DNA from 4 places in the Ochrobactrum sp. EDr1-4 genome. Region 2 is predicted to be linked to each of the others. Evidence: predicted binding sites of a transcription regulator. Region 2 holds the regulator's gene; each other region holds the start of a gene.
The links. The regulator PhoB, encoded in region 2, activates phosphate uptake and scavenging genes when phosphate is short. The targets are predictions, from matches to a motif close to TGTCATNNANCTGTCAT.
Positions count from the first base shown of each region.

Region 1: ACOZHT_RS01305 (RNA degradosome polyphosphate kinase) is a predicted target of PhoB. The motif match lies at 3,692-3,708, and genes of this name have one in related genera.
Region 3: ugpB (sn-glycerol-3-phosphate ABC transporter substrate-binding protein UgpB) is a predicted target of PhoB. The motif match lies at 3,343-3,359, and genes of this name have one in related genera.
Region 4: ACOZHT_RS09275 (alkaline phosphatase) is a predicted target of PhoB. The motif match lies at 3,083-3,099, and genes of this name have one in related genera.

Region 1 covers NZ_JBLZOF010000001.1:251,100-259,021, reverse strand. The annotation lists gene ACOZHT_RS01335 (amino acid ABC transporter ATP-binding protein) at 1-585, shown strand, start outside; gene ACOZHT_RS01330 (glyoxalase superfamily protein) at 640-1,014, opposite strand; gene ACOZHT_RS01325 (VOC family protein) at 1,111-1,527, shown strand; gene ACOZHT_RS01320 (VOC family protein) at 1,563-2,051, shown strand; gene ACOZHT_RS01315 (FAD-binding protein) at 2,054-3,271, opposite strand; gene ACOZHT_RS01310 (zinc-finger domain-containing protein) at 3,304-3,558, opposite strand; gene ACOZHT_RS01305 (RNA degradosome polyphosphate kinase) at 3,758-6,040, shown strand; gene ppx (exopolyphosphatase) at 6,037-7,578, shown strand; gene rnd (ribonuclease D) at 7,635-7,922, opposite strand, start outside.
Region 2 covers NZ_JBLZOF010000001.1:1,038,829-1,046,750, reverse strand. The annotation lists gene pstC (phosphate ABC transporter permease subunit PstC) at 1-51, shown strand, start outside; gene pstA (phosphate ABC transporter permease PstA) at 51-1,367, shown strand; gene pstB (phosphate ABC transporter ATP-binding protein PstB) at 1,430-2,203, shown strand; gene phoU (phosphate signaling complex protein PhoU) at 2,273-2,995, shown strand; gene phoB (phosphate regulon transcriptional regulator PhoB) at 3,116-3,802, shown strand; gene ACOZHT_RS05135 (cell wall hydrolase) at 4,437-5,387, shown strand; gene ACOZHT_RS05130 (hypothetical protein) at 5,437-5,703, opposite strand; gene ACOZHT_RS05125 (aminopeptidase) at 5,836-7,089, shown strand; gene dps (DNA starvation/stationary phase protection protein Dps) at 7,144-7,641, opposite strand; gene tsaB (tRNA (adenosine(37)-N6)-threonylcarbamoyltransferase complex dimerization subunit type 1 TsaB) at 7,900-7,922, shown strand, end outside.
Region 3 covers NZ_JBLZOF010000004.1:132,898-140,819, reverse strand. The annotation lists gene ACOZHT_RS15545 (sn-glycerol-3-phosphate import ATP-binding protein UgpC) at 1-145, opposite strand, end outside; gene ugpE (sn-glycerol-3-phosphate ABC transporter permease UgpE) at 145-993, opposite strand; gene ugpA (sn-glycerol-3-phosphate ABC transporter permease UgpA) at 1,005-1,886, opposite strand; gene ugpB (sn-glycerol-3-phosphate ABC transporter substrate-binding protein UgpB) at 1,958-3,259, opposite strand; gene ACOZHT_RS15525 (serine hydrolase domain-containing protein) at 3,749-5,257, shown strand; gene ade (adenine deaminase) at 5,321-7,012, shown strand; gene ACOZHT_RS15515 (MgtC/SapB family protein) at 7,085-7,801, shown strand; gene ACOZHT_RS15510 (Lrp/AsnC family transcriptional regulator) at 7,802-7,922, opposite strand, start outside.
Region 4 covers NZ_JBLZOF010000002.1:607,537-615,458, reverse strand. The annotation lists gene ACOZHT_RS09290 (ABC transporter permease) at 1-41, opposite strand, end outside; gene ACOZHT_RS09285 (ABC transporter ATP-binding protein) at 38-748, opposite strand; gene ACOZHT_RS09280 (hypothetical protein) at 748-1,209, opposite strand; gene ACOZHT_RS09275 (alkaline phosphatase) at 1,272-3,029, opposite strand; gene ACOZHT_RS09270 (esterase-like activity of phytase family protein) at 3,222-4,301, shown strand; gene ACOZHT_RS09265 (esterase-like activity of phytase family protein) at 4,397-5,752, shown strand; gene ACOZHT_RS09260 (hypothetical protein) at 6,000-6,374, shown strand; gene ACOZHT_RS09255 (autotransporter outer membrane beta-barrel domain-containing protein) at 7,549-7,922, shown strand, end outside.

The sequences.
Region 1 (7,922 bases), 790 kb from region 2:
AACCGTCTGGAAGAGCACCAGAAGGGCCAGATTATCGTAGATGGCATCGAACTGACAAATGATCTCAAAAAGATCGACGAAGTTCGCCGTGAAGTCGGCATGGTGTTCCAGCACTTCAACCTGTTCCCGCATCTGACCATTCTGGAAAACTGCACGCTAGCCCCGATCTGGGTGCGCAAGATGCCAAAGAAGCAGGCTGAAGAAGTGGCGATGCACTATCTGAAGCGCGTGAAAATTCCAGAACAGGCCAATAAATATCCGGGCCAGCTGTCAGGTGGCCAGCAGCAGCGTGTGGCAATTGCGCGTGCGCTTTGCATGAGCCCGAAAGTCATGCTGTTTGATGAGCCGACATCGGCGCTTGATCCGGAAATGGTCAAGGAAGTGCTGGATACTATGGTGAGCCTTGCTGATGAAGGCATGACCATGATCTGCGTGACGCACGAGATGGGCTTTGCGCGTCAGGTCGCGAACCGCGTGATCTTCATGGATCAGGGCCAGATCGTTGAGCAGAACTCACCAGCTGAATTCTTCGACAATCCGCAGCACGAGCGCACGAAGCTCTTCTTGAGCCAAATTCTGCACTAATTAATCTGATCGTTTCATAAAAATACCCGCCGCGAATAACGGCGGGTATTTTTTTCATTCGTCGTGCGGACCTTCGCAAAACTGAATGCGGTTTCCGAATGGATCAATAACCGCCATCACGCGTCCCCAAGGCTGATCTTCAATACCAGGCCGCATGTATGGATAGCCACGTGAATTGACTTCTTTCTGAAACGCATCCACGCCCTGCATGCGCACGAAAATATTGGCACCGGGGCTACCGTCTCCGTGATGCTCGCTCAAATGCAAGGTAAGACCAGCGCGTGAGACCTGCATGTAGAGCGGCATTCCTGCTGCAAAGCGATGTTCCCAGTCGAGCGTAAAGCCAAGAAACCCAACATAGAAATCCTTGGCCTTTTCAATATCGAAAATCCTGAAGATTGGGCAGGTTTGTTCAAACTGGATTGTCATTCGGGATCGCCTTCTTGATATTTTAAGCGTTATGCATCCTTTGGGAAGCATCTCAGTTATATATTATGTCATTCAATACAGTAGGGAGGAACTGTTATGGCCAAAATGATTTTTGTGAACTTGCCCGTCAAAGATGTCGCTCGTTCGACAGGCTTTTACGAGTCGATTGGAGCAACAAAAAATCCAATGTTTTCGGATGAAACCGCATCCTGCATGGTGTTTTCCGATACGATTCACGTCATGGTTTTAAGCCATGAGAAGTTCAGTCAATTTACACCTAAGAAAATTGCAGATGCCCATACTTCAAGTGAGGTATTGATTTGCCTTTCGGCAGACAGCAAGGCGGAAGTGGACGATACGGTTGATAAAGCTGCCAAGGCAGGCGGGCGCGCAGATCCAGCTCAAAAGCAAGATTATGGTTTTATGTATGGTCGCAGCTTCGAGGATATAGACGGCCATATTTGGGAAATAATGTGGATGGATATGGAAGCAGCTTCCAAAGCTATGGGCTGAACAAATGGGGGCAGGACATAAGGGAGGAGAAAACCATGTCTGGTCTAACTGTTTGCCTCTGGTTCGATAAGCAGGCTGAAGAAGCCGCCAACTATTATGTGTCGATATTCCGTGATCTGGGAAGACCTGCGTCGCTTGACGGTTTGATCCGCTTTAAACATAGCCATCAGCCGGACGGTACGGATGTTGTGGCAGCAAACTTCACGCTCGATGGACAAGCTATGTGCGCGCTGAATGGCGGGCCGGACTTTAAGTTCAATCCCGCAACATCTCTTGTACTCAAATGCAAGGATCAGGCTGAGCTAGATGCATTCTGGGAACGGCTACTAGAAGGCGGTGCGCCTATGGAATGTAGCTGGTTGACCGATAAATATGGCTTCGCATGGCAGATTGTGCCTGAATTCATGCTTGATATTCTGCAAAATGGCTCGCCGGAAGTGAGGCAGCGTGTAGCAAATGCGATGATGACGATGGTCAAGCTCGACATAGCAACGCTTGAAGCAGCCCGTGATGCTGATGAGTGACGTTAGTGAGAGTTAACCGCTGAGACGGCATCATAGCTATAAAGCCAGTCCAGATCTTTTAGGAAACTATCTGGGCTGCGCATGGCGAAAAGCATATTGCGACCAAGCGCGAAAACACCCGTTGCATTATAGGCAAAGCGGTTCATCTGACCGCGTTTGGCGACTGCTGCAATCCGCTCTTTCCGAACAGAATCAAACCGCTTCAACGCTGATTTTTGATCCTCGCTATCCAATGCTTCTGCGAGAGCAGCCGCATCTTCAATTGCCATAGCACCACCTTGGGCTGCAAAAGGCGTGACAGCATGAGAGGCGTCGCCAAGAAAAATCGTTCTGTCTGGGCCAACAAATAGTGCGTCGCTCATTTCAAAGAGTGGCCAATAGGTCCATTCACCTGCAACGTTCAGAACATCGCGAACGGGCTTGCCCCAGTCTTTATAGATGGATTGTAATCGTGAACTGTCACCAGTTTTCGACCAGACTTCACCCGGGTTTTCACCCGTTGTAATGGCAACAAAGTTGAAGAACTTGCCGCCTTTGACTGGATAGGCAATGAAGTGCGCTTTCTTACCCAGCCACGCAGAAACTGATTTTTGCTCCGGAATGGCTGACTTGAAGCTCGCAGGCAGGTCATCGACTGCAACTGTTGTGCGCCATGCGATATGCCCGCTGAAACGCGCTTTGTCATAGCCAGCTTTGGCGCGCTGCATGGACCAGACACCATCGCATGCAATCAGATATTCTGCCTGAATTGTTTCTTCACTGGTACCACGTCTGACAATCGCTGCGATTCCGCTGCTGTCAGTCGTGTGGCTCAGAATTTCTGCACCAAGATTGATCTCGATGTTTGGATTATCATTGCAGGCATCAAGCAGTGCTGATTGCAAATCGGCGCGATGACACACGACATAAGGATAGTGCCAACGCTTTAATGCCTTGTCGCCGAGTTGCATCGCGAGCAAAGGACGAGCTTTGCGCCCATCCATGAGATAGAGCGCCTCTGGTACAACGGCTTGCGAGGATAATCGATCTGCAACGCCGAGACGTTCAAGATGGCGCATTGCATTGGGCGCAAGCTGCAAGCCTGCACCGACTTCCGACAAGGCTTGCGCTTTTTCAAAAAGCTGGACAGACCATCCGCGTGCTGCACACTCAAGTGCAGCACTTAAACCGGCAACACCGGCCCCTGCAATTACTATGCGTCTTGTATCAAGTCTGCTCATATTATCAGCGGCAGGATTGCCGCTCGTTATATTCAGGCAGCTTTATCGGCAGGCGCATCATAGACGCAGCCAGCAGGCAAGGTCTCGTCAGCATGAAGCTGCGGATTGTAGCGATAGAGCGTCGAGCAATAAGGGCATACAACTTCGCTTTCGTGTCCCATGTCGAGAAAGACATGCGGATGATCGAAAGGCGGATTCGCGCCGACGCACATGAATTCCTTTACGCCGATTTCGATGGAGTTGTGTCCAGCGTCGTTCTGGAAGTGCGGGATGATGTGATCGGACATGATATGCTCCGGAGCTTGTGGATCGCGGTACCCAATTCAGGATAGCTATTTTTCAAGCATTTACCGCGTACGGCTTGTTTCTGGAAGCGTTTTCATCAATTCTGGAGACAATTTAAGCAGTTTGCTATCAAACTGTCATATGACAGCCATAGGCTTATGGTCGCGCCGGGATTTTCCGGTAAAAGCCGGGACAGGAAAAATGAACGAAAACAGCATTATGGCACCACATACGACTGATCTGACCATTCAGCCAGCCAATGATCTTTCCGCAGACAAGAATCTCGGAAAAGATCAGAATGCTCACGAAGCTTTGATTGATGATCGAATTTCTGAGCTGATGAAAAGCCCGGAACGTTTTGTTAATCGAGAGTTTTCGTGGTTGCAGTTCAACCGTCGCGTTCTGGAAGAAGCAGGCAATACGCGTCAGCCATTGCTTGAGCGTCTGCGCTTTTTGTCTATCTCCGCAGGCAACCTTGATGAATTTTTCATGGTGCGTATTGCGGGTCTCGCTGCACAGGTTCGCGCAGGCGTTGCCATGCGCAGTGCGGACGGTCGCACGCCGCAGGAACAGCTCGATTTCGTTCTCGAGGAAGTCAGCCGTCTTCAGGAAGGCCAGCAGGAACGCCTCCGTACGCTGCGCGAGGAGCTTGAAAAAGAAAATATCGAGATTGTTCGTCCTGCGGCTTTGTCTAAGGCCGAAAAAGATTGGCTGGAAAACCATTTCCTCGAAACCATTTTCCCGGTTCTGACACCACTTTCCATCGATCCAGCCCATCCGTTCCCGTTCATTCCCAATCTTGGGTTCTCGATGGCGCTGCAATTGGCACGTCGTCTTGATGGCCATCCAATGACGGCGCTGTTGCGCATTCCGGTTGCCTTGAAGCGATTCATTCAGCTTCCAACCGAACAGCAAAATTCGTTCCGCTTCATTACCATTGAAGATGCCGTGAGCCTGTTTATTGGTCGTCTGTTTCCCGGCTACGAAGTGCGCGGTGCGGGCACATTCCGCATCATTCGCGACAGCGATATTGAAGTGGAAGAAGAAGCCGAAGATCTGGTTCGTCTTTTCGAGACAGCTTTGAAGCGCCGCCGTCGCGGTCAGGTGATCCGCATTGAGTTTGATGCCGAAATCCCGGAAGCTTTGCGCGTGTTCGTAGCAACGGAACTCGGTGTTTCGGAAAACCGTATCAGTGTTCTGGAAGGCCTTCTGGCGCTGAACATGATTTCGGAAGTGGTTTCGATTCCACGCGATGATCTGAAGTTCGTGTCTTACAATCCGCGTTTCCCGGAGCGTATCCGCGAGCATGGTGGCGATTGCTTTGCAGCGATTCGCGAAAAAGACATCGTTGTTCACCATCCTTATGAATCATTTGACGTTGTGGTGCAGTTCTTGCGTCAGGCTGCGGCTGATCCTGATGTGCTGGCGATCAAGCAGACGCTTTATCGTACCTCCAACGACAGTCCAATCGTTCGTGCGCTGGTCGATGCGGCAGAAGCTGGCAAGTCAGTAACCGCGTTGGTCGAGCTGAAGGCGCGTTTTGATGAAGAGGCCAATATTCGCTGGGCGCGCGATCTTGAACGCGCAGGCGTTCAGGTTGTGTTTGGTTTTCTTGAACTGAAAACCCATGCAAAAATGTCGCTGGTTGTGCGTCGCGAAGACCAGAAGCTGCGTACATATGTCCATTTGGGTACAGGCAATTACCACCCGATCACAGCGCGTATTTATACCGACCTCTCGTTCTTCACGTCAGATGCGGATATTGCGCGCGATGTGGCACATATCTTCAATTTCATCACCGGCTATGCTCAACCAGCAGAGGAAATGAAGATCGCTATTTCTCCGCTGACGCTGCGCACGCGAATCCTAAAACACATTGAGGATGAGATTAGCAATGCGAAGGCTGGTAAGCCTGCTGCCATCTGGATGAAGATGAATTCGCTGGTTGATCCACAGATTATTGATGCGCTTTATAAAGCCAGTCAGGCAGGCGTTGATGTGGAACTGATTGTGCGCGGTATTTGCTGTCTGCGCCCGGGTGTTCCTGGTCTTTCAGATAATATTCGCGCCAAGTCGATTGTGGGGCGTTTTCTCGAGCATAGCCGCGTTTTCTGCTTCGGAAACGGCTACGATCTGCCGTCTGACAAGGCAATTGTCTATATCGGTTCAGCTGACATGATGCCACGCAATCTTGATCGCCGTGTCGAGACTTTGGTGCCGGTGACCAATGCCACTGTGCATCAGCAAATTCTGTCGCAAATTATGTTTGCCAACATAATTGATAACCAACAGAGCTATCAGCTACTTGCGGATGGCACCTCTCGCCGGATAGAAAAAGCGGATGGAGAAGAAGCCTTCAACGCGCAGGAATATTTCATGACAAATCCAAGCTTGTCTGGTCGCGGAAAGTCACCGAAGTCATCTGCCCCACGCCTGACTGCACATCGCAGACGTGCACAGGCGGAAAGAAAAACGACTTCATGAGTCCAGCAATAGCACAAGGCCGATTGAAGGGCCTCAAGCCCGTCGCGGTTATCGATATTGGATCAAACTCGATCCGTGTCGTTGTTTATGAGGGCATTGTCCGGTCGCCGACAGTGCTCTTCAATGAAAAGCTTCTCTGCGGTCTTGGCAAAGGATTGGCCAAGACCGGAAAGCTCAATGAGAAATCCGTTGATATTGCTCTTCGCGCATTGAAGCGTTTTCGCGTTCTGGCTGAACAGGCGGGCGCGATTTCCATTCATGCGCTGGCAACAGCTGCTGCACGCGAAGCCAAGAATGGTCCTGATTTCATTTCTCAGGCTGAAGCCATTCTCGGAAGACATATTGAAGTTCTGTCCGGCAAAGAAGAAGCCTATTATTCGGCACTTGGAATCATTTCGGGCTTCTATAAGCCACAAGGCATCGCGGGTGATCTTGGCGGCGGTAGCCTTGAACTGGTCGATGTAAATGACCACGATGTCGGTGAGGGAATCACATTGCCTCTGGGTGGTCTGCGCTTGCAGGACATGTCCAACGAGCAATTGCCGGAAGCGGCCAGAATTACCCGTACCGAACTCCAGCGTGCGACGCTTCTTGAAGCGCATCAGGGACAGGTTTTCTACGCTGTCGGCGGTACATGGCGAAATCTCGCCAAGCTGCATATGACGGTGAAGCATTATCCGCTTCATGTCATGCATGGTTATGAGATGGACCCGGTGGAAGCAAAGAGCTTCCTCACGCGTGTTGCCAAAGGCAATATTGATACAATGCGTGGCATCGAGTCGGTCTCGAAGAACCGCCGTCAACTCCTCGCATATGGCGCAACGGTTCTGCTCGAAACCATCCGCCGTATGAAGCCTTCCAAGATCGTGTTTTCTGCACTTGGTGTGCGTGAAGGTTATCTTTATTCACTGCTGCCCAAGAATGAACAGCGGCTTGACCCGCTTTTGGCTTCGGCAGAAGAACTGGCAATCCTGCGTTCGCGTTCTCCGCGTCATGCGCGAGAACTGGCGACATGGACGACGCTTTCGCTGCCGGTGCTAGGGTTCGATGAAACCGAAGACGAGGGGCGTTATCGTCAGGCTGCGTGTCTGGTGGCTGACATTAGCTGGCGCGCACACCCTGATTATCGCGGATCGCAAGCACTCAATATTATCGCGCATGGATCTTTCGGTGGCATTGATCATCCGGGCCGTTCCTTCATGGCCTTGGCGAATTATTATCGCCATGAAGGGCTGGTTGAAGACGAGATTGCCCCGGAAATTCTGAAGCTGGCTACGCCGCGTTTGCGCGAACGTGCAAGGCTATTGGGCGCGTTGCTGCGGGTGGTGTATCTGCTTTCCGCTTCCATGCCGGGAGTTATTCCACGCCTTTATTGGCGCGAGGATGAGAATGGAATCGCGCTGGTTGTGCCGGGAGATATCGCAGATTTGATTTCGGATCGGCCGGAAGGCCGTTTGCAGCAGCTTTCAAAGCTTACAGGCAAGAACCTTTTCTTTGCCGTTGGTGACAGTGCGATTGAAGCAAACGACCATCATTAAAATTGAGTGGTCGACAAACCAAAAGGCCGGCGGAATGTTCTCCGCCGGCCTTTTGTTTAGTTTAATTCAACTGCACGAATGCGTCGGTTTTCAAACTTGATACCGATTTTACCTTCAATGAGATCAAGCGCTTTCTGGCCAAAGACTTCACGACGCCAGCCTTGCAGTGCAGGCACATTGGCCTTCTCGCCTTCGGCGGCAATCTTGTCGATATCATCAGAGCTTGCAACGATCTTGGCTGCAACACCGTGCTCTTCGGTAACAAGCTTCAGCAAGACTTTCAGAATGTCTCCAGCAGCGGCACTCCCTTCAGGAGAATGCGATTGCTTCGGCAATTTTGGCAG
Region 2 (7,922 bases):
AACATCTTTGCGCTCTACATCGTTCGCAAGTACCGGGAGCAGTACGAATAATGACCGATTCAACATTGAATGCCGGCACTGCTGTGGCAAAGCCAGAGCGCCGTGATATCGGGATCAAGCGTCGCTACGCTGCTGAACGTCGCTTCCGTCTCTATGGCGTCGTTGCCATTGCGATCGGTGTGTTCTTCCTTTGCGCACTTTTGTTCTCGGTCTTCTCCAAAGGCTATACGGCTTTCGGACAGACAACGATCTATTTGCCAGTCAAACTTGAAGCGAGCGTCATCGATCCGGGCAACAAGCTTGCGACCGATCCAAATGTGCTGATCACTGCCAACTATCCGCTTCTGGTGCGCAATGCTCTGGCTGAAAAGCTCGGTGTTGCAACCACGGATCGCGCAGAAATGCGTGAAGTTGGACGTTTCTTCTCGGATGGTGTGCGTGTTCAGCTTCGCCAGATGGTGATGGATAATCCGTCGCTGATTGGTACGACGCAGACGGTTCCTGTTCTCGCTGCTGCTGATATTGATTCTGCCTATAAGGGCCAGATCGATTTTGCAGTCCCGGAAGCAAACCGCAAGGTTTCCGATCGCCAGTTTGAGTGGATCAAAACACTGACCAATGAAGGCATCATGAGCGAGGCCTTCAACTGGGGCTTGTTCACCAATGGCGCTTCCAGCCGTCCTGAAACTTCGGGTCTCGGTGTTGCACTGGTCGGTTCGTTCTACATGATGATGATCGTGCTGGTTCTCGCACTGCCTATCGGTGTGGCCGCTTCGATCTATCTTGAAGAATATGCCAAGAAGAACCGCCTCACGGATATTATCGAAGTCAACATCAACAATCTTGCTGCTGTTCCGTCGATTGTGTTTGGTCTGCTTGGTCTTGCTGTCTTCATCAACTTCTTCAACCTGCCGCGTTCAGCTTCGCTTGTCGGTGGTTTGGTTCTGACGCTGATGACGCTTCCGACCATCATCATCGCGACACGTTCGGCACTTCGCGCAGTTCCACCGTCGATCCGTGCGGCAGCGCTGGGACTTGGTGCATCGAAAACACAGATGGTTTTCCATCATGTGTTGCCGCTAGCAGCACCGGGCATTCTGACCGGAACGATTATCGGCCTTGCGCAGGCGCTTGGTGAAACTGCACCGCTGCTTCTGATTGGTATGGTGGCCTTCGTTGCCAATATGCCTGCAACCCCGATGGACCCTGCAACGGCTTTGCCAGTGCAGATCTTTATGTGGGCCAATGAAGCCGAACGTGCCTTTGTGGAACGGACATCAGGCGCTATTATCGTCCTGCTCCTGTTCCTAGCCGTCATGAACATCTTAGCAATTATTCTGCGCCGCCGCTTTGAGCGCCGCTGGTAAACGGGAGAGAAATGATGAATCTTATGACAGAACGATCTCTCGAAAAAGCCGTAGGAGACAAAATGAACGCCAACGCTCCATCCATTAAAATGCGTGGCGACAAAGTCTGCGTGTTCTATGGCGAAAAACAGGCTTTGTTTGAAGTCGATCTCGACGTGCCGGAAAAGATGGTGACAGCGCTGATCGGTCCTTCGGGCTGTGGCAAGTCGACCTTCCTGCGTTCGCTGAACCGCATGAACGACACGATTGAAGGCTGCCGCATCGTTGGCAACATCACGCTCGATAATGAAGACATCTACGATCCAAAGATCGACGTTGTTGAACTGCGTGCACGTGTTGGCATGGTGTTCCAGAAGCCAAACCCATTTCCGAAGACGATCTTTGAAAACGTGGCTTATGGCCCGCGCATTCATGGCCTCGCACGTAACAAGACTGATCTTGAAGAAATCGTTGTCACAAGCTTGAAGAAGGCCAGCCTTTTTGAAGAAGTGAAAGATCGTCTTCACGATGCAGGCACCGGTCTTTCCGGTGGTCAGCAGCAGCGCCTGTGCATTGCACGCGCGATTGCCGTCAGTCCTGAAGTGATCCTGATGGATGAGCCTTGTTCGGCACTCGATCCGATTGCAACGGCAAAGGTTGAGGAACTGATCGACGAGTTGCGTCAGAACTACACCATCGTCATCGTGACTCACTCGATGCAGCAGGCTGCTCGTGTGTCGCAGCGCACAGCGATGTTCCACCTTGGTAATCTGGTGGAAGTCGGTGATACCGATGTGATGTTCACGGCACCGACCGAGAAGCGCACGCAGGACTATATCACTGGTCGTTTTGGCTAACCAATATTTCAGCAAAAGCAGGAGCCGATTGCGGTTCCGCTTCCTGCGTTTTTAATCGAGAGGTCTATGATGGCGTCCCAGCATACTGTTAGCGCATACGACGAAGAACTTCAGTTCCTGACCCACAAGATCGCCGAAATGGGCGGTCATGCGGAGCGCATGGTTGAGCAGTCGGTTGCAGCGATTGTGAATGCCGATAACGCACTGGCACAGCGCGTCATCTCCGACGATCTTATCCTCGATGCAAGCGAGCGCGAGATTGACGACAAGGCCGTCATGATTATCGCAAAGCGTCAGCCAATGGCTGTTGATCTGCGTGAAATCATCGGATCAATCCGCATTTCCGCTGATCTGGAACGCGTGGGCGATCTTGGCAAGAACATCGCGAAGCGCGTTGCAGCCGTTTCAGAATCCCGCCAGCCGGGCAAGCTTTATCGTGGTCTCGAAACCCTCGCTGAACTGGCACTGACACAGTTGAAAGACGTGCTCGACGCCTATGCAACGCGTTCGGTGCAGCAGATCAATATCGTTCGCGACCGTGATGACGAAATTGACTCGATGTACACCTCGCTGTTCCGCGAGTTGCTCACCTATATGATGGAAGATCCGCGCAACATTTCAGCCTGCACGCATCTTCTGTTCTGCGCGAAGAATATCGAGCGCATTGGCGATCACGCAACCAACATTGCTGAGACCGTCTATTACATCGTGACCGGCCTGCAGATGCCTGCGGAACGCCCGAAAGAAGACCTGAGCCACGGTATTGTCGTGGACGAGGCGCGTAAATCCTGATGAGATTTGCGCCGTATGATCGCGGCGCAAATTATTCGCATATGTAAGAAAACGCGGCGGCACGCGGCTGAACGGGGGAGTTGCATGTGCCGCCACGCTTAACTCAATAGGAAACACTGCATGTCACAGGCACCTAAGATTGCTGTGGTTGAAGACGAAGAAGCGCTGAGTGTGTTGTTGCGCTATAATCTTGAAGCCGAAGGCTATCACGTCGATACGATCTTGCGTGGCGATGAAGCCGAGATTGCACTGCGTGAAAACGTGCCGGATCTTCTCATTCTCGACTGGATGCTACCGGGTGTGTCGGGCATTGAACTTTGCCGCCGTCTGCGTCAGTGGCCGGAAACCGAACGTCTTCCGGTAATTATGCTGACTGCGCGTGGCGAAGAAAGCGAACGTGTTCGCGGCCTGAGCGTTGGTGCCGACGATTATGTGGTCAAACCGTTCTCGACCCCTGAACTGCTTGCGCGTGTTAAAGCCATGCTGCGCCGTGCCAATCCAAGTGTTCTGTCGCATGTGCTTAAAGTCGGCGAACTTGTGCTCGACCGTCAGCAGCACCGCGTTTATCGCAAAGAAAAAGAAATTCGTCTTGGACCGACAGAGTTCCGCCTGCTTGAATATTTCATGATGTCGCCGGGCCGCGTTTTCTCGCGTAGCCAGTTGCTTGATGGCGTATGGGGACCGGATATCTACGTCGATGATCGCACGGTCGACGTGCATGTCGGACGCCTGCGCAAGGCGATCAATTTGGGGCGCATGCTCGATCCGATCCGCACTGTGCGCGGTGCTGGCTATTCTTTCGGCTAGTCATCAGAGTTCATTTCACGCGTTAAGAATGGCCCGTTGCTCAAAAGGCATCGGGCCATTTTTGTTGCAAATTTCCAAATTCCGATTCGTGTTGTTGATGAAAATCCGTTCCATATCGGCTCGTATCACACGATGTTACAGTTCATTTCAAAGATTTGACTGAAACTGGACATGATGCTCGTGAGAGACGCATGTTCTGATTATTTCAGCGCCAATTTCTATGTCTTAGCAGGATTTTACAGCAGTCATGAATTAAGGCAGCTCTATGGTGCGCGCTGCATTGCAATTGAATCGCGTGTAATCAATACCTTATAAGATTTAAGTGGTTGCGTTAACGATTTGTTAATAATTTAGAACGGCTTAGCTCAGGTTATTGGCCAAAGATTCGACGTGTTGAGTCTCTCGGTTTCAATATGGCTGTGAATTTGAAATATGATTTTTTGCCTTGTTTTTGCCGAAAAATTCTTAATTCTTGCACTCTAAGAAGATTAGCAGAACGTTTGAATTTTAATTTTCGTTCGATTTGGCTTGAACGCCAGCCTGATTTTGCAGCGCCTTGGTGGCGCTTTAAAAGCGGAAGCAGACTGGATCAGTTAAGGGTCGTAATGATGCGCCTAATTAAGAGATTGAGCCGTTGACGCGCGCTCGTAAATGGAAACTGCCGGTTATTCTCGGTTTGCTCGTGGCACCTTTTCTGGTGACGGGCTGCACGACAACTGGTGGTACGAGCAAGACCAAGACCGAAAAGACAGCGGCTGTAAGCCACGTTAAGTCGGTCAATGGCGTGAAGACTTTCACTTACACCGCGAGAGATCGCGAATGCCTCCAGCGCGCGATGTTTTTTGAATCAAACCGTTCAAGCCCTGATGGTTTGATGGCTGTCGGTACTGTGGTGATGAACCGCCTCGCATCGGGCAGCTACCCCGATACAATTTGTGGTGTGGTTGGGCAGAAAAACCAGTTTGCACCGGGCGTTTTGACCCGCAAGATGAATTCCAACGCTTTGCCAGATGTTCAAGCAGCTGCTGATGCAGTTCTTAAAGGCAAGCGTCATCCATCTTTGAAGAACTCGATGTTCTTCCATACTGCAGGGCTCAAATTCCCTTACAACAATATGCATTATGTGCTGGTTGCAGGTGGAAACTCCTTCTACGAAAAGCGTGGTCGTGACGGCGAATTGCAGAACCCGGTTCCGCAAACGCCTTACAACCTTGCTTATGCGTCATCGCCACAATCGCCTTCCATGCCTGAAGGGCCGTTTTATAACGTGACCACGCAGCAGGATGGAACTGTTCCTGAAGTTCAGCCGACTGTTCAGGTTGCGCTTGCTGACGCTTCAAAGACGGCAGAGACGCAGCAGAACGGTGGTGTTGGTCCACAAGCGCGTGGTGATCGTTTGGCGACCTTGCCTGTTACGCCTGCTGAAAAGCCGGTTCTGACGCAGGTTGCAAGCTATCAGCCGACTTTCGATGAAACCGCACCAACGGAGCAGAACGCATCTCTGGCATATACCGCCGATAAGAAGCATGTTGATGCAATTGGTGCGATGCTTCTCGCGCAGGATCGTCCGCAATCACCGCTCTGAAGTTGAGCTGATCACAGAATTAAAAAAGCGCCCCAAAGGGCGCTTTTTTTTATTTTACTGGCACCGCCACCGGAACGGGCTGATAAATCACCATCGGCCTGTCGTAGAAATCAGCTCTATTTTGCCATTCGCGTCGATCCGCGCGGCGGTCGAGATCAAGCCGCATCAGACAATTCGCAAAAGCATCCGATTTCTGTTTGAAACCATAGCCGCGGCAGGTCTGTTCATCTGCCGCGCGGCGCTGTTCAGGTGTCATAGTTTGACAGCCTGCAAGCAGCCCTGCAACACCGAGGATTATAAGCACGCTTTTCTTCATAGCCGTTGCTCTCATTGAATAAAAAAATTCGACCGCATGATCAATATAGTGCAATAGCAGTAAAAAGAGTGGTGAAATTATGCCTTCTGATACACTGCCGCTGATTCTATCAAACACAAGGTTCGCAGCCCTATGGCACATGACATTAACGCTCCCGTCATCGACCCGGTAAAACTCGAACGTCTGGCCGAAGTCGCCGTACGAGTCGGGCTGCAATTGCGCGAAGGGCAAGATCTTGTCATCACAGCCCCGGTTGTTGCGCTGCCGCTGGTGCGCTTGATTGCAAAACACGCCTATAAGGCGGGTGCAGGCATTGTAACGCCCTTCTTCTCCGATGATGCGATTGCGCTGGCACGTTATGAAAATGCATCGGACGAGAGTTTTGATCGTGCAGCCGACTGGCTTTATGAAGGCATGGCAAAGGCCTATGCCAACGGTGCAGCGCGTCTCGCGATAGCAGCTGATAATCCGCTGCTCTTGTCTTCGCAGGATGCATCTAAGGTTTCGCGCGCCAACCGTGCCAATTCCAAGGCCTATCAGCCAGCGCTTGAAAAGATCGCAGGCTTCGACATCAACTGGAACATCATTTCCTATCCGAACCCGGAATGGGCGAAGCTGATGTTCCCGGATGATGCGCAAGACGTTGCAACCCGCAAGCTTGCTGATGCGATTTTCGCAGCCTCCCGCGTTGATGTTGATGATCCTGTCGGTGCGTGGGCCGCGCACAATGCGGCATTGCGCACCCGCACGCGTTTGCTCAACGGCAAGGCTTACAGCGCGCTGAATTTTAAGGGACCGGGCACCGATCTGACGGTTGGTCTTGCCGATGGTCACGAATGGCATGGCGGTGCATCCACGGCGAAAAACGGCATCACCTGCAACCCGAATATCCCGACCGAAGAAGTGTTTACCACGCCGCATGCGCTACGCGTCGATGGTCATGTGTCGAGCACCAAGCCGCTGTCGCATCAGGGCACATTGATCGACAATATCTCTGTGCGTTTTGAAGGCGGTCGCATTGTTGAAGCCAAGGCAAGTCGTGGCGAAGAAGTGCTCAACAAAGTGTTGGATACGGATGAAGGCGCACGCCGTCTGGGCGAAGTGGCACTCGTTCCGCATTCCTCCCCTATTTCGCAGAGCGGGCTTCTTTTTTATAACACGCTGTTCGATGAAAATGCAGCAAGCCACATCGCGCTCGGTCAGTGCTATTCGAAATGCTTTATCGATGGCGCGAAGCTTACGCCGGAACAGATCAAAGCGCAGGGCGGCAATTCGAGCCTGATCCACATCGACTGGATGATCGGTTCAGACAAGATCGATGTGGATGGTGTGAATGCCGATGGCAGCCGCGAGCCTGTCATGCGCGGCGGTGAGTGGACGAACTGATAAACAAAAGGCCGGGAATTTCCCGGCCTTATTCGTATTATCAGCGTACCAAAATCAGTTCTTTTCCTGAACGTGTGCTTCCAGAAACCACAGCGACTTGTCGAGGCTGCGCGAGGCGGCTGTGAAAATATCTGCGGTCGTGTCGTCACCAGCTTCGTCTGCATCCCTGATCGACTGACGCACTAAGTTGGCCACATCGCCATAGCGCTCGATCAATGCTGCCAGATGGTCGTGCACGGCATAAATATCAGTCGGATAGGCTTTAAGCTTGGAGTCTTTGGCGACAACCTGCGTGGTGCCATAGGCAGTGCCGCCAAGCTGCACAGCGCGTTCTGCAATCGTGTCCACATGATCGTCGAGGTCGGCACGGAATGTATCAAGCAATTCATGCACGGCGATAAACTGCGGACCCTTAAGGTTCCAGTGCGCCTGCTTGGTGATAAGAGCAAGATCAATGGTCGCAGCCAGGTTTTCGTTGAGCAGCGCGATCATCGTTGTCTTGGTATTGGAGGGAAGATCGTTGCGGGTTGTATGCATCGACTTCTTGGACATTTGATCCTCATATCCTTTGCACGATCCGACTCATGTCACAGTGATTGGGACATCACTGAGCGAAAGCAGATTTGCTTTCTGAAACCGTCCCCGCCGGATCTCAATGTAAGGCCGGTTTGGATAGCGTTATTATATTCCGTCCCGCATCCGATATTTAAACGCTCCACACGGCATTTTGTTCCCAAAAGTGCTGTTAAATTTGGTCCAATTCATGTGTTTTGCTTGTGGCATAACGAATTCTGATTTACCCGATGGCTTATGAAGATACTTGCCCTTGATAC
Region 3 (7,922 bases), on a different contig from region 2:
TACGCAAAAGTGTGGATTTACCGCAGCCCGATGGGCCGACGAGAACGACGAATTCACCGTCCTGAATATCCAGCGAAACGCCTTTGATGACTTCAACACCGCCGCCATAGCTCTTGCGGACATTATCAAGAATGATCTTGCTCATTATTTTTCCGTTTCCACGAGACCTTTGACGAACCAACGCTGCATGAGAACAACAACAAGGATCGGCGGTATAATAGCCAGAATGGCCGTAACCATGACGTAATTCCACGGCGTGGAAGCATCGGCGAAATCGACCATACGGCGCAGGCCGATAATGATCGTGTTCATTTTCGCATCATTGGTGACGAGCAGGGGCCATAGATACTGGGTCCAGCCATAAATGAAGAGAATGACGAAGAGGGCAGCAATGTTTGTCTTCGACAGTGGCAGCAGAATATCACGCATAAAGCGGAACGGTCCTGCATTATCAATGCGTGCGGCTTCCACCAATTCGCCGGGAATTGTGAGGAAGAATTGACGGAACAGGAACGTTGCCGTTGCAGACGCCATAAGTGGCAGTGTCAGACCCGCGTAGGTGTCGATCATGCCAAGATCCACAATGACCTTATAGGTCGGCAGAATACGCACTTCGACTGGCAGCATCAGCGTGACGAAGATCATCCAGAAGAAAAACATGCGGAATGGAAAGCGAAAGAATACAATCGCGAATGCCGACATGAACGAGATGATGATTTTGCCAACTGCGATGAGCATTGCCACCACAAATGAGTTCCAGAGAAGACGCTCTAAGCTGACACCAACCACACGCTCGACGCCACCGAAAATGGCTTCATTGTAGTTTTCCAGCATATGCCCACCGGGAACAAGCTGAATTGGTGGGCGAATAATGTCGCCTGAAGTCAGCGTCGAAGCGACGAAGGTGTAATAAATCGGAAAGGCGACAACGATGATCCCGATGATCAGGATCAGATGACCTAACAGATTTGAGACTGGGCGTTTTTCTATCATGTTCGCCTCACTCACGAATAATGCACGCGCTTCTCAATGAAGCGGAACTGGAATGCGGTCAGGGCGATTACGATAATCATCAGAATAACCGACTGCGCCGAGGAGGAGCCGAGGTTAAGATTGACGAAGCCGTCGTTATAAACCTTGTAGACCAGGGTTTCGGTGGCTTTGGCTGGGCCGCCGCCGGTTACAGCATGAATGATGCCGAATGTGTCGAAGAAGGCGTAAACCGTGTTGACCACCAACAGGAAGAAGGTCGTCGGTGCCAAAAGCGGGAAAACAATCGACCAGAAACGCCGTGCACCACGTGCGCCATCAATGGCCGCAGCTTCAATCAGCGATTTTGGGATTGCCTGAAGGCCCGCAACAAAGAACAGGAAATTATAGGAAATCTGCTTCCATGCGGCAGCACCCACAATCATCGCCATTGCCTGATTGCCATTTAGCAGCGGGTCCCATGCGAAACCTGCGCTACGCAGCATATAAGCCAGTGTACCCATGGCAGGGTTGAACATGAACAGCCAGAGCATACCGGCGACGGCAGGCGCTACAGCATAAGGCCAGATTAGCAGTGTGCGATAAAATGTCTTGCCGCGAATAACTTTATCGGCGGCGGTTGCAAGCAACAAGGCTGCGCCCATCGCGACAAATGCCGTCAGGAGATTGAAAACAATCGTCACCTGAACAGAATGAAGGTAATTCGGATCAGACAGAACATTGGTAAAATTGGCTAATCCAACAAATGTCGATTTCAATCCAAAAGCGTCTTCACGCATGAAGGACTGATAAATAGCCTGACTTGCTGGCCAGAAAAAGAAGATCACAGTCAATATGATCTGCGGGGCCAGCAGCAAATAGGGTAAGATTTTGTTTGGAAACGTAACATTTTGCACGGGGAGTTTCCTTGCGGATAGCAATGCCGCCAAACCCTTTGAGGTCAGGCGGCACGCTCTAGTTCATCAGATTATTGTGCGGCTGCAATCGCGTCGTTTGCACGCTTAACAGCATTGTCGAGAGCAGTTTTTGCATCCTGCTTACCGCCAAGCATCGCTTCATATTCTTCGTTCAGAATATCACGAACTTGCGGCAGGTTGACGAGGCGAACGCCCTTTGAGTTTTCGGTTGGCGCTTTGCCCATCATCTGAAGGATTGGCGTTTCACGGCCCGGGTTCTTTTCATAGAAGTCCGAGTTCTTCGTTGCTTCATAAGCAGCCATCGTCACAGGCAGATAGCCTGACTTTTCATGCAGCTTCTGCTGGATGTTGGTCTGCGAAAGGAAGTTGAAGAACTGTGCAATACCCTTGTACTGGTCATCGCTGAGGCCAGCAAACACCCAGAGGCTTGCGCCGCCTGGAATGGTGTTCTGTGGGCCATGACCTTCGTAATAAGGAAGCTGGCCGATACCGTAATTCATGCCAGACTTGATGATGTCGCCAAGACCGCCTGACGATTCAGTCAGGATCGCGCATTCGCCAGAGGTGAAGAGCTGCTTGGCTTCCGAAGTACGACCGCCATAACGGAAGGTACCGTCTTTAGCGAGGTCAGCAATAGCCTGAAAATGTTCAACAAAAAGCGGTTCGTTGATTTTAAGCTCAACATTGGTGCCGCCGAGACCATTTTCATTGGTTCCGTAGGAAACATTGTTCCATGCGGAGAAGTTTTCAGTCTGAATCCATGTCAGCCATGTCGAGGTAAAGCCGCAAGGGGAAGCGCCGCTTGCCTTGATCTTTTTGGCAGCGTCGAAAACTTCCGGCCATGTCTTTGGTGGGTTGTTTTCGTCAAGGCCAGCTTTCTTGAAAGCGTCCTTGTTGTAATAAAGGATTGGCGAAGAGGAATTGTAAGGGAACGACAGCATGGTGCCGTCTGGCTTTGAATAATATGCAACAATGCCCGGCAGATATTGCGACTTGTCGAACTTATAGCCACCTTTTTCGAGCACTTCCGCTGCCGGCACCATGGCGCCTTCAGCAGCCATCATCACACCGCTACCAGCATCAAAAACCTGAATGATTGCCGGTGGCTGCTTGGAACGGAACGCGGCAATGCCTGCATTCAACGTTTCTGGGTAGCTGCCTTTATAGACTGGAACGATTTTGTATTCGCTCTGGCTTTCGTTGAACTCTTTGGAAAGCTCATTGACCATTTCGTTGTTTGCGCCGGTCATGCCGTGCCACCAGCTTAGCTCTGTCTGTGCGAAAGCCTGTGAACCAAGGGTTAGGGCAAGGGCGCCAGTCAGCGCTGAAGTTGTGATCAGACGGGTAAGCATATTTCCTCCTCGGAAATGAGGTTTCGTGAACTTCAAGAACGGATTCGTTCCACTCTTAAGGTTCCGATACCTGCATTATGGTTATTACACTTATATGACTGCAAATTCGCTATAGGGCAACTTTTCTCTCCCTTAATAGAATAAAACCGAAAATGTTAATTGGCGAAAGGAAAAAAAACGAAAAAGAAACGATAATTATGTGCAGAAGATGTGGATAGTGGTCCGAACCGATCATCAATAGAGTTTGCAATTTCGGTTTTGGGATCAGCTACCCGTTTTTGAGGTCTTAGCAAAAATATTTATCACTCTTATAAAGCCCAATTAAAAATTCAGCAAACTCATGGACTTGCACCACCAGTCGAATCCCAATTATGTGGCTTTCTTCAAAGCTGCTAATGTAATGTTAGGCTCATTTCTCGGCGGCTTTAAATAAACACTAATTTTCACATGCGGGCAGTCCATCGTCCGAGAATGCCTGACGGAGTTTTTATGCCCATCCATTCCGACTGGAATGCAGCCTCGTTGTCTGCAAAGCATTATTCCAGGACATGGAGCAAGGATGAGCCGGGTGGCGTCATCATTGGTTTTGATCTTGAGGGTGTGAAATTCGCTTATGCCGGAGGGCTGGAGAGCCTTTCGACGGGCACTCCTTTTACAGCGAATACCGTTGTTCGCTATGCTTCGATCACCAAGCATATTTTCTGCGCGATGCTGTTGCGCCATTCCGACTTGATTGGTCTTAATGATCGGATCGGCGACCACTTGCCGGAATTGCAGTGCCCGCTTGCTGACGTTACCGTCGCGCGTGCGCTGGATATGACGGGTGGTTTACCGGATGCGCGCGAGTGCCTGACGCTGTTGGGACTATCCGTATATTCGCATACGAATGCAGCAAGCCTGATTGAGTTCCTTGCCAGTTTGGAGCGGCTTAACTTTCCGGCTGGTGCGGAAATATCTTATTCCAATACAGGCTATAGACTGATTGAAGCGGCATTCGAACGTAAGGGAATTTTTTTCAAAGACTTTGTGCGATCAGAATTAAGCCACCCGCTTAATATCTGTATGGAAGCCCCCAATGAGTGGGCCGATCCTGTGAAAGGTCTTGTTCCGGGTTACTTTAAAGCAAACGGAAAATGGCAGCAAAGCAGTGCGGGATTGCATCTTTCCGCATCTGGCAGTGTGGCTGGTAGCGGCATGGCGCTCACAAAATGGGCGCAGGCACTTTTGGCCGGTCATGGCGCTTTGAATGGATTGCTTTCGACGTTGTCTGCTGAGCATTTTCTAAATGACGGTCGTCCGACAGGATATGGCCTTGGTTTGCGTTGGAATGACATCGACGGGAAGCGGTTTATTGGTCATGGCGGCTCGCATCCGGGCTATAAAAGCTATTTCTTGCTCGATCCGGTTGATAAAACCGGCATAGTCGTTGTCTGTAATCGCGAAGATGCCGATACATATACAATCGCACGTGATTGCATGGCGGCTCTGAACGGTCTTTCATTGCCCGAAAAGACGTCTGCCATCCCTGATGGATTGTACGTCACTGACACTGGACCATTTTGGCTCGAAATGCGTGAAGGCGTAGCAAATTATCTTGGCGCGGAAGATAGGCTTTATGATGTGGGGCAAGATTGGGCTTCTTCCTTATCTCCATCATCGCCGATGAAATTGCGGTGGGGTGGTGATGTTCTGCAAGGTGAAATTGGTCATGTGAGGCGCGAATTCCGACCAGTACATCCAAAACCAGCCGGTCAAGAATTTGACGGACAATGGAATGCATCGCTTTATGGCGCGTCGCTCACCGTGGATAATGGTCACATTATTATGGGTATAGGACCGGCGCGTCAGGTCATGCCGCTTGAAGATTTGGGTAATGGGCGGGCTTTGTTTACGCTGCAGGATGGGCCTTGGAGCAAACGCATCTGCATGCATCTTCTGGACGAAAACAGGCTTGAATTGGTTCTTAACCGAAGCCGGGTCATCGAATATCAGCGTTGAAGTTGCTTCATTGTGTTATTTTCGGGAAATTGATTCCGAAAATGATTTGAATGGAGTGAGCCAATGTTGGAACAGATGATTGATCAGGGCGCCGGTCGCGAACCCGCAGACATCGTGTTGAAAGGTGGCCGCTTCTTCGATCTCGTAACTGGTGAACTGGTTGAAAGCGATATTGCAATCTGCGGTGATCGCATTGTTGGTACGTTCGGTACATATCAGGGCAAGCAGGAAATCGATATCAGCGGGCGTATTGTCGTTCCGGGGTTTATCGATACGCATCTCCATATTGAATCATCACACATTACACCGCATGAGTTTGATCGTTGCGTGCTCCCGCAGGGTGTTACAACTGTCGTTTGCGATCCGCATGAGATCGCCAATGTGCTGGGCGCCGAAGGTTTAAAATATTTCCTTGATAGCTCGCTTGAGACGATCATGGATATTCGTGTGCAACTTTCGAGCTGCGTACCAGCTACGCATATGGAGACATCGGGCGCGGAGCTTCTGATCGACGATCTTTTGCCGTTTGCCGATCATCCAAAGGTAATTGGCCTCGCTGAGTTTATGAATTTCCCCGGCGTTCTTTCGAAAGACCCTGCATGCATGGCGAAGCTCAAAGCCTTTCAGGGACGTCATATCGATGGTCACGCACCTCTTCTGCGCGGGCTTGACCTGAATGGCTATATTTCAGCGGGTATTCGTACAGAGCATGAAGCGACAAGTGCCGAAGAAGCATTAGAGAAAATGCGTAAAGGCATGCATGTGCTCGTGCGTGAGGGATCGGTCTCGAAAGACCTGCATGCGCTAATGCCGATCATCACTGAACGACATTCGCAATTCTTGTCATTATGCACCGATGATCGCAATCCGCTCGATATCGCAGATCAGGGCCATCTTGATTATCTGATCCGCACAGCCATTGCTGGAGGCGTTGAGCCGCTAGCGATTTATCGCGCGGCAAGTGTTTCGGCAGCGCGCGCGTTTGGGATGCATGATCGTGGCCTAGTGGCGCCGGGGCAGCGCGCCGATCTCGTGATCGTTGATAGTCTTGAAGGCTGTCATGCAGAAATCGTGCTTTCTGCGGGCAGGGTGGTTTCGGAAGAGTTGTTCGCAACCCGCAAAACGGTTGCCGCAGTTGGTCGTAACAGCGTTAAGGCGCAAAGGGTCAGTGCAACGAATTTCCGGTCGCAATCTAACAGCGGCAAGACCCGTGCCATCGGTATTATTCCCGGCAAGATCATCACCGAAAGCTTAGAATTCGATCTTAAAGTTGGTCCGCATGGCGTTGAACCCGATCTTGAACGCGATGTCGTGAAAATTGCAGTCGTCGAGCGCCACGGCAAAAATGGCAATATCGCAACGGGCTTTGTGCATGGTTTTGGCCTGAAAGCCGGAGCTATTGCGTCAACCGTCAGTCACGATAGCCATAACATCTGCGTGGTCGGCGTTTCCGACGAAGATATTGCTGTTGCTGCAAATCGTCTTGGTGAAATCGAGGGCGGATTTGTTGTTGTGCGCGATGGGAAAGTTCTTGCCGAAATGCCTTTGCCAATAGCCGGATTGATGAGTGCTGAGCCATATGAAACAGTACGCGAACAATTGCGCACGCTGCGTCATGCAGCGGAAGAACTCGGATCCGTGCTGGAAGAGCCGTTTCTTCAATTGGCTTTCATTGCTTTGCCGGTTATTCCGCATCTGAAGATCACAGATCGTGGTTTGGTCGATGTCGATAAGTTTGAATTTGTTGGCAACTGAGTGGACTGACTTCACCGTCATAATTGCATTAATCTAATTTGCTAACGCATTGGCAGAAATTGGGTTTTTGATATGCAGTTTTTGAATACTTTCGACTTTTTCCCGTTTCTCGATACGGCAGTGAGTTACACTGCCGCTTTCATTTTTGGTACATTGATCGGAGCTGAGCGTCAGTATCGTCAGCGAACGGCGGGCTTGCGAACCAATGCGCTGGTCGCACTTGGCGCTGCTGCTTTTGTTGATCTGGCAGCGCGTCTTGCAGGCAACGCGGAAGCTTTACGGGTTATCGCCTATGTGGTTTCGGGCGTCGGGTTCCTCGGTGCCGGTGTCATCATGAAAGAGGGCATGAATGTTCGCGGCCTTAACACGGCTGCGACGCTCTGGTGTTCCGCAGCCGTTGGCGCATGTGCTGGCACTGATATGCTGGCCGAAGCAGCTCTTTTGACGGTCTTTGTTCTGCTGGGAAATACGCTGCTTCGCCCGCTGGTCAATCTCATCAATCGCATACCGGTCGATCAACAGGCACTTGAGCAAACTTATGAAGTTCGCGTTATCGCTTCTCACAAAGCGATGGAAGAAATGCGCGAGCTGCTCGTTGAGAAGCTGGAAGAGGCGAAATATCCGGTTGGCGATGTGGAGATTTCTGATCGCAATGCTGAGACGGTCGAAATTCTCGCGACCCTTGTGAGTACGTCGATTGACCCGGAAGAAATTGATGCTGTTACGCAGTTCATGGAAAGGCATCCGGGCGTATTTTATGCCGGTTGGGAAGGCAGTTCGAAAGACTGATTAGCGATCAATCCGTGTCGATAGAATGATCGAAGACATGGTGCGTTCGACGCCTTCGAGCGCACCGATTTTGTCGAGAACAATATCCAATTCCTGAATCGACGGCGCTTCAACCACCACA
Region 4 (7,922 bases), on a different contig from region 2:
CTCCAGAAGCGGCGCAGATCGGCAAGAATGAATGCGATCATGACAATTCCATCTCCGCGCTGTCGCTTGCAATCTTTCCGCCTTCAAGGCGAATACGGCGCTGCAAATATTGCATCAGCTGCGGATCATGCGTGACGACCACCAATGTCGCCTTTTCTTCGGTCGCAAGCCGCACCAGAAGCTCGGCAACATCGGCACCGGTTTTCTGATCAAGACTCGCAGTCGGTTCATCGGCCACAATCACGCCGGGCTTAGAAAGAAGCGCACGCGCGATAGCCACGCGCTGCATCTCACCACGCGACAGCGTTTCGATATGTTGATCGGGACGGGTTATTCCAACTGTCTGAAGCAATTGAAGAGCGCGTGCGCGATGATCTGCACTCACCCTGCCACTGAGCTTAACCGGTAATAGCACATTGGCCAGTGCGGAAAGGCCGGGAAATAGGTGAAAATCCTGCATCACCAGACCGATGTTGCGCGCACGAAACGCATCGCGCCTGAAAGACGACAGGCTGCTGATTTCCGTTTCGCCCCACACGACTTTGCCGGCTTTAACAGGTTCGAGACCCGTTATGGCGTTGACCAGCGTGCTTTTCCCCGAGCCAGAGGCACCGGTAATTGCCAGATGGTCACCAGCAATCAGATCAAACTTTTCAATGGAAAGCACAGGGAGAGCCAACCCCGGAAAACGTACTTCCAGATTGGCAATATCGAGCGATAGGCCCGATGGCTTGGCAAGCATCATCATCAGACCGTTTTGAAAGAGGCATCACGCAGACGAAGCTGACTGACGAAGCCCGTTTCAGGGTCTGTCCATGAACCATATTCAAGCGTGCCGCGCGTCAGAATTGGCGCGTTGAACTGCACAAATGTCTGTTTGGATGCCAGATAAACAACCATGATATTATCGGGCCAGTCGGAATCCGACGAGCAGAATGGACAGATCGACATGGGAATTTCGGTCAGGACGAAGAAATTGGCTTCAGCCTTGAGCGGTGGTGCCATGAACCCGCTGATCGCCACTTGCCTGCCCGAAGCACTTTTGACCTGATCGGAAAACTCCAGACCCAGAACGCCAAAACTTTTATACAGATTATCAAAGCCAAGCTGCTCTGCGGCTTGTGCTCTGTTTGCAATGCACATCAAAGGCGCAGTTGCCAATGCACCAAGCATGAGTTGCCTGCGATTGAAATGCGATCCTGTGCGCATCGTGTACTCCTGAAGACAAGATGGGCAAGCGGGAAGCCCGCCTGCCCTTATTCAAACGAAGATTACTCAGACTTTGCTTTGCCGAGCGCGAAAGTGTCAGCCAGTACGCGGTAAACGTCGCTCTGTTCCATGTAGCCGCGAAGACCTTCAGAACCCGGGCCTGTTGCCTGTAGAACAACGTCATCGACAGCATGCACGCCGGTATCGTCTTCCTTAGGGATATTGCCCTGCACGAAAACGGCACCGGGAACGTCCTTGTATGCTTCGTTGGCTACGTATTCACCCTTCTCGTTCTTAACGGCAGGCACGAAAGCACCATCCATCTTCGGGCGGAAGGTTTCGTAATGATCAGGGCCGTTATTGGCGGCGAGGAACAAACGACGCGATACGTCGATGCGGTCTGGATAGCCATCACCATTGCTATCTACGTAGTTCGGGAAGCCCGCATTGTCGTAGGTGCCGACCTTCTCGCGCATTTCAGTGCCCGGCTTGTCATCATCAACCGTACCGATGATAGCAACGCCATGGGTATGATCGCCAGTTACGATGATCAATGTGTCCGGGTTCTTCTCAGCAAATTCGCGTGCAACACCAACGGCCTTGTCGAATTCGATGGTTTCAACCAGCGCGCGATCCCAATCAAGCGGATGGCTCATCTTGTCAACCGATGCGCCTTCAACCATCAGGAAGAAGCCTTCCGGATTTTTCGAAAGCTTATCCAAAGCTGTTTTAGTCATTTCGACCAGACCCGGCTGGTTCGGGAACTTGTCAACCGTGCCCTTTTTCAGAAATTCACGATCAAGCGTCACATCCATATTACCGGTATGGAAGAGGCCGAGCAGCTTGTCCTGATTGGATTCACCTGATGCAGCCAGCTCATCCTTGCTTGTGACCAGTGCGTAACCAGCATCCTTGAACAACTGGATATAATCCTTGTCGTCCTTGCGCTTCGAACCCGGTACGTCTTTAGCGAGGAAGTAAGCTGAACCACCGCCAAGAACGACGTCTGGTTTAACATTATACATCATGCCGACGATATCAGCCTTGTCAGCACGCTTGCGCGTATGGGCGACCAGCGCTGCCGGTGTCGCATCCTGAAGTTCTGAGGTCGAAACAATGCCGATGGACTTCTTGGTTTCGCGACGCATTGCTTCTGCAATGGTTTCGACCTTCGGGTCGTCCTGGCTGTCAGGTGTACGATCGGCATAAACGCCAAGTGCATTCACGCGTGACTTATGGCCCGTCATGTAAGCTGACATGGTGTTGGCGCTGTCGGTTGCAATCGAATGGGTTGAAGACGTACCAATGAAAGCAACAGGTGGAACGTCATCCATATTGAGGCGGCCATTGGCCTTACCTTCGCTCATGCCCTTCGACATGATGCGCGCGCCGGTACGGTGAGCAACCGAAAGACCATCTGCAATCAGGAAGATGATGTTTTTCGCTTTGGCTTCATTGCCGGTCGAATACACATCCCAGTTGACGGACTTTGTTTCATTGCCAGCGGAAACTTCAACCTTATAATCGCCAGCCTTGCCGATTTTCAGGTCGCGCAGGATGAGGGCCGAACCCAGAACCTTGTCTTCAGCGCCTTTTTCTTCAGCGGTAAATTCAGCCTTGCTGCCAAATACAGCTTCATAGTCCTGGCCGTTGACGGTAACTTTCACGTCCTCTGGCTTAACGACCTTATCGAACTCGACCTTAAAGTCGAATGGCGAATTGACAAGGATTGTCGCCCGGTCAATCGGATATACGGTTGCGGCACCAGCCGCAGTCGTCAACATGGTTGCCGATGTGAGAGCAAGAAGCAATTTGCGCATATCAGAAAATCCCCACTGTGTAATGCGTGTGGGGAGGCTGATAAGAAAACTAGATGACAGTGGTATAACAGTCAGCAGATTTTTTGGTGAAAGATGATTTGCCAGCTACGGAATCTTGCAAATATTCCCCTTATTTCATGTGTCTGTAAAAAAGCCGAGTTAGCCTATGCGGATCAATCAGACAGGTGACATATGATAAGCAAAACGCTCTCGATCATTCCATTGACCATAATTCTGCTCAGCACAACCTTGCCTGTCTTTGCGCAAGAAAAAGTGCCCGCTTTGGTCGGCGAGCTTGTTCTGCCTACCGGCCTGAAACTCAATGGCGTTGAGTTTGGCGGCATTTCCGGCCTTGATTATGATCCGGCCCAAAATGTCTATTATGCGATTTCCGATGACCGTTCAGAGAAGGCACCTGCCCGTTTCTACAAGCTTAAACTTGATATCGACGCATCCGGCATTCACGGACTGGATATTCTGGAAACGAATACCCTGCTTGATACCGAGGGAAAGCCTTTTGCAATCAAGGATGTCGATGCGGAAAGCATTCGCTTCAACCCTGAAAGCCAGACGCTTTACTGGTCCAGCGAAGGCGACCGCAAAGGCAAGCCTTCTGTTCGTGAAATGAAGCTCGATGGAAGCTTTGTTCGTGAGTTCAAACTGCCGGAAGCCTATTTGCCAGATGAAAGCAAGTCACGTGGCACCCGAAATAACCTAGCTTTTGAAAGCCTTGCCATCACTGCTGACGGCAAGACGCTGCTTGCAGGCACTGAAAATGCGCTGGCCCAGGATGGTGAGATTGCCACAATTGATAAAGGCAGCAAGTCGCGCATCATTTCCTTCAATATCGCATCGGGCGAAGCGACCGCCGAGCATGTCTATGAAACCGATGCCATTTTTGCGAAGGCAACGCTGCCGCCTTTCTGGAACGACAATGGATTAAGCGAGTTCATGACGGATGGGTCGAACCTTCTGACTGTCGAGCGGAGTTATGCTCATGGTGTCGGCAACCGCATCAGCATTTATCGCGCATCCTTCGATGGTGCGACTGATGTGAACGGCAAATTATCGCTTGAGGGGATTGCAGCCACACCCTTGAAGAAAGAACTCTTGCTGCGTCTTGATGAAGGTACGTTTGGCCTTGATATCGACAATATCGAATCCATCACATGGGGTCCGGAAATCGATGGTGCGAAAACGCTGGTGATCGCGTCCGACAATAATTTCAATACCGACCAGTTTACCCAGTTCATCTTGATCAAACTCCCATAGCAGCTGTCATCAAACCTTAATCGTGATGATAATCACCCGTCACAGGGCCCCTTTAAGGACCATTGCGTTTGTTTTCGCAATTTAGGGGGTCCCTTATGCGCCTTGGTTATCTTCTCGCTTCCATTGCCACGATTGCTATGACGTCTTCCGCCATAGCTGAAGAGACATTCACCGCTAAACTGGCAGGTCACGCCTATCTGCCGGCTCTAACGCTGATAACACCGCCTGCCGATGCACCCCGCGACGCCTGGGTTTCCGGCAAATTCACCGGCAAGACACGCAATGACAAGCCGATGAGCGTCATGGGCGATGTCGGCAAGGCCTATGGCAGCCACACCACCGGCATCTCGCTTCCCTTCATCGGCCAGCCAGTACAGGGCATGTCAGGTTTCGCGATGAACCGCGCAGCCGATGGCAGCATTTTTACACTGACTGACAACGGCTTTGGCACCAAGGCCAATAGCCCGGATGCATTGCTGTTCTTCCACCGCATGAAGCCTGATTTTGAAACCGGCAAAGTTGAACGCGTGGAATCAGTATTTCTGAGTGATCCCGACAAGAAAGTGCCGTTTCGCATCGCCTATGAAGGCACTGATGGCCGTTACCTGACGGGTGCGGATTTTGACCCGGAAAGCATTCAGTATCTCAATGACGAAATCTGGATTGGCGATGAGTTCGGCCCATACATTATTCGCGCTGGTCTCGATGGTCGCGTGAAAGCTGTCTATCCAACCATGCTTGACGGCAAGCAGTTGATGGGTCCGGATACACCGGGCGTCGTCGTGCCTGCGGTCGCTGGCAAGGATTTCCGTGTTCAGCGTTCGGGTGGTTATGAAGGCATGGGGCTTCAGCCAAGAACCAACCAGCTCTGGGCCATGCTTGAAAAGCCGCTTTATGACGACGCAGGCAAGCCGGAAGGCGATTTCCTGCGTGTTATCACTTTCGACACCGACAAGGGCGAATGGACCGGCAATAGCTACCGTTTCCGTTTAGCTGAAGGCGCAGCCGCTATCGGCGATTTCAACTTTATCGACGACACCCGTGCATTGGTCATCGAGCGTGACAATGGCGAAGGCGATCCAAGCCTTGAATGCAAGACCGACGATCTTTCGGCCTGCTACCCGCTGCCAGCCAAGGTCAAGAACATCGTTCTCGTCGATACATCGAAAATCGACGCCGACGGCTACATCCATCGCATCGGTCATATCAATCTGATGGACATTCAGGATCCTGACAACAAGGCAATCCTGAAGACCGCAGCAGCACGCGACCTTAAGGGCAAGTTTACCTTCCCGTTCTTCACCATTGAAGACGTGATGCGCGTCGACGATACACATATCCTGATCGCTAATGACAATAATCTGCCATTCTCGGGCGGGCGTCAGATCGGCGAAGCTGCGAATAACGAATTCATATTGCTGAACGTTGCGGAACTACTTGCAGCGAAATAAACTTGCTTGAATTTCACATGGACGCATTAGTCATTATGTGACGCGATCCAATATTGTCGATAAGGCGGCCACTGCACCTTTTGTAGTGGCCGCTTTTCCAATGTTTATGTTCGATAGGCGCTTACCCGATTATAAATCTTGCTTTGATCGTTTGCTGAACGACATGAGTTATTTAAAATTGACAAAAAAACCGGAATGTTTAGTAAAAGGCACTTAATTATTCGAGATAATAGTGAGGAGTAATATTATGTATTTACGGTCGGTTAGTATCTGTGTATCTGCCATTGCATTCTCAATGGCGCCAGTGGCTGCTGACCCTTTGCAAGTGCGCGATATTAGCAATACACAACAAATTTCCGTGCAAGCCAGTAGTTTCGAGAAAGATCTCGCTTATTTGGGTATCTCTGCCAAGTTAACGTGCGAGTTAATGGTCGGCATACGGAATCAGGAGCGGAATGAAAGCTTTGGCGCTATCTGCGATATGACGTTACCTGGAAAGAAGCCAACATCTATCATGTTGTGCAATGACACGATGATTGGAACGCTGACCATTAAGGCTTCAGGTTTCAGCATAAATAAAAGCGAGCTGATAGAATTTACCAAATTCAACTGTATGCCTTGAGCAAATCTTGATATTGCGCAGCGATAATTCGCTGTTTGGTTGCAATTGGATATGTTATTCAGTTATAGCTTTCAATACTATGCCGCCGTTTGAAAGCTATTATTGATATGTTGTATGAGCTATGTATGCATAGCTGGAGGATGTTTAACAGAGATATCTGTTATTGTGATCTTCTCTGTTTTTAAAGCAATTAATGGTAGTATTGTAATATTGTCTATTTATAAAGAATACAGTAAAGTGGCCAACGAATTTAGTAATTTGATATTTTTTAACGTTATATTTTATTTGCATTATATCAAATAAACGTATTTCTTGATCATCATATGTCTGACGTGGGGGTCATTTGATGGTCGTTAATATAAAAGGTGCATGCAACCTTGTGAGAAATCACAAAAAAACGTTGCTGATTTCCTCTCTTATCATCTTTGTTGGATCGGGAGGAGCTGTCGCTCAAGAAATTACCCAGCCAATTATATTGAATAGCGGGTCACAAGAAATTTCTGGGCAGATAATCAATATTTCATCGGATAGTAATCCAGCAATAAACATCAAAAGCTCTACCCTTACGATTGATTCTTCTGATCTGAATTTAGAGAGTGGAAAGTACACTGTTCAGGCGGGTGTTGGTGCAACAGTTAGTATCACAGGACAAGAAGGTCGCCCTGCTCTTGTCGCAGCTACAGATAAAGACGGTTCCGCAGTTTACGGTCAGAATAATAGCAATATTTCTCTACGCAATCTTACTATTAGAACAGTTGGTGCCAGTTCTGTCGGCGTTATTTCGCGAGGCACTTTCGGCAGCCTCAATGCGACACTGAATTTATCTGATAGCATAATTAAGACTGTCAGCGGACGCGGTGTTGTTGTCAGTGACTCCACTGCTTTTGCAGAGAGTTTTAATATTTCAACCGGTTGGGATGAGGGTGTAAGTGCACCGTCGAGCAAAACTCATCTTTTCGGCGTATATGCCGAGAACAAAAACTTTTTGACACTGAACAACGGGCACATAGAAACGTGGACGGCAAATAGCATTGGCATCAATGCTGTCATGGATTACACGAACTCAGATATTGAACGCCTTCGTGTAAAAGATGTTACTATCATTACACATGGTAATAATGCGACCGGAATTGATAACATTAATACACGGTCTTTCATTGAAGGCGGAAGTATTATGACTTACGGTGCCGGGTCACACGGCATAGGGTCAAGTAATGGTGGTTCTTCAAGTTTTGTACCTTCACACGTTGCCGTTCAGGGGGCGAAAATTACTACAAGTGGCCGTCAAGCATATGGTCTGGTTGCGACGTCAAGTTCCGACATTCGAGCGGCTGGAGTTTCTATCGCTACGTCTGGTGAAAGCGGTGTTGGTGTTTACAGTCAGGCAACAGGTCGTATCGACCTGACGGGAAACAGCACAATCAGGACAACTGGACTTGGTGGCCATGGCGTAGCGGCTATGTTGGGCACTGAAATCAATATATCCGACGCGCTGATTGAAACAACTGGCACCAATGCGGCTGGCATCTATACAGCGGGTTATAATAT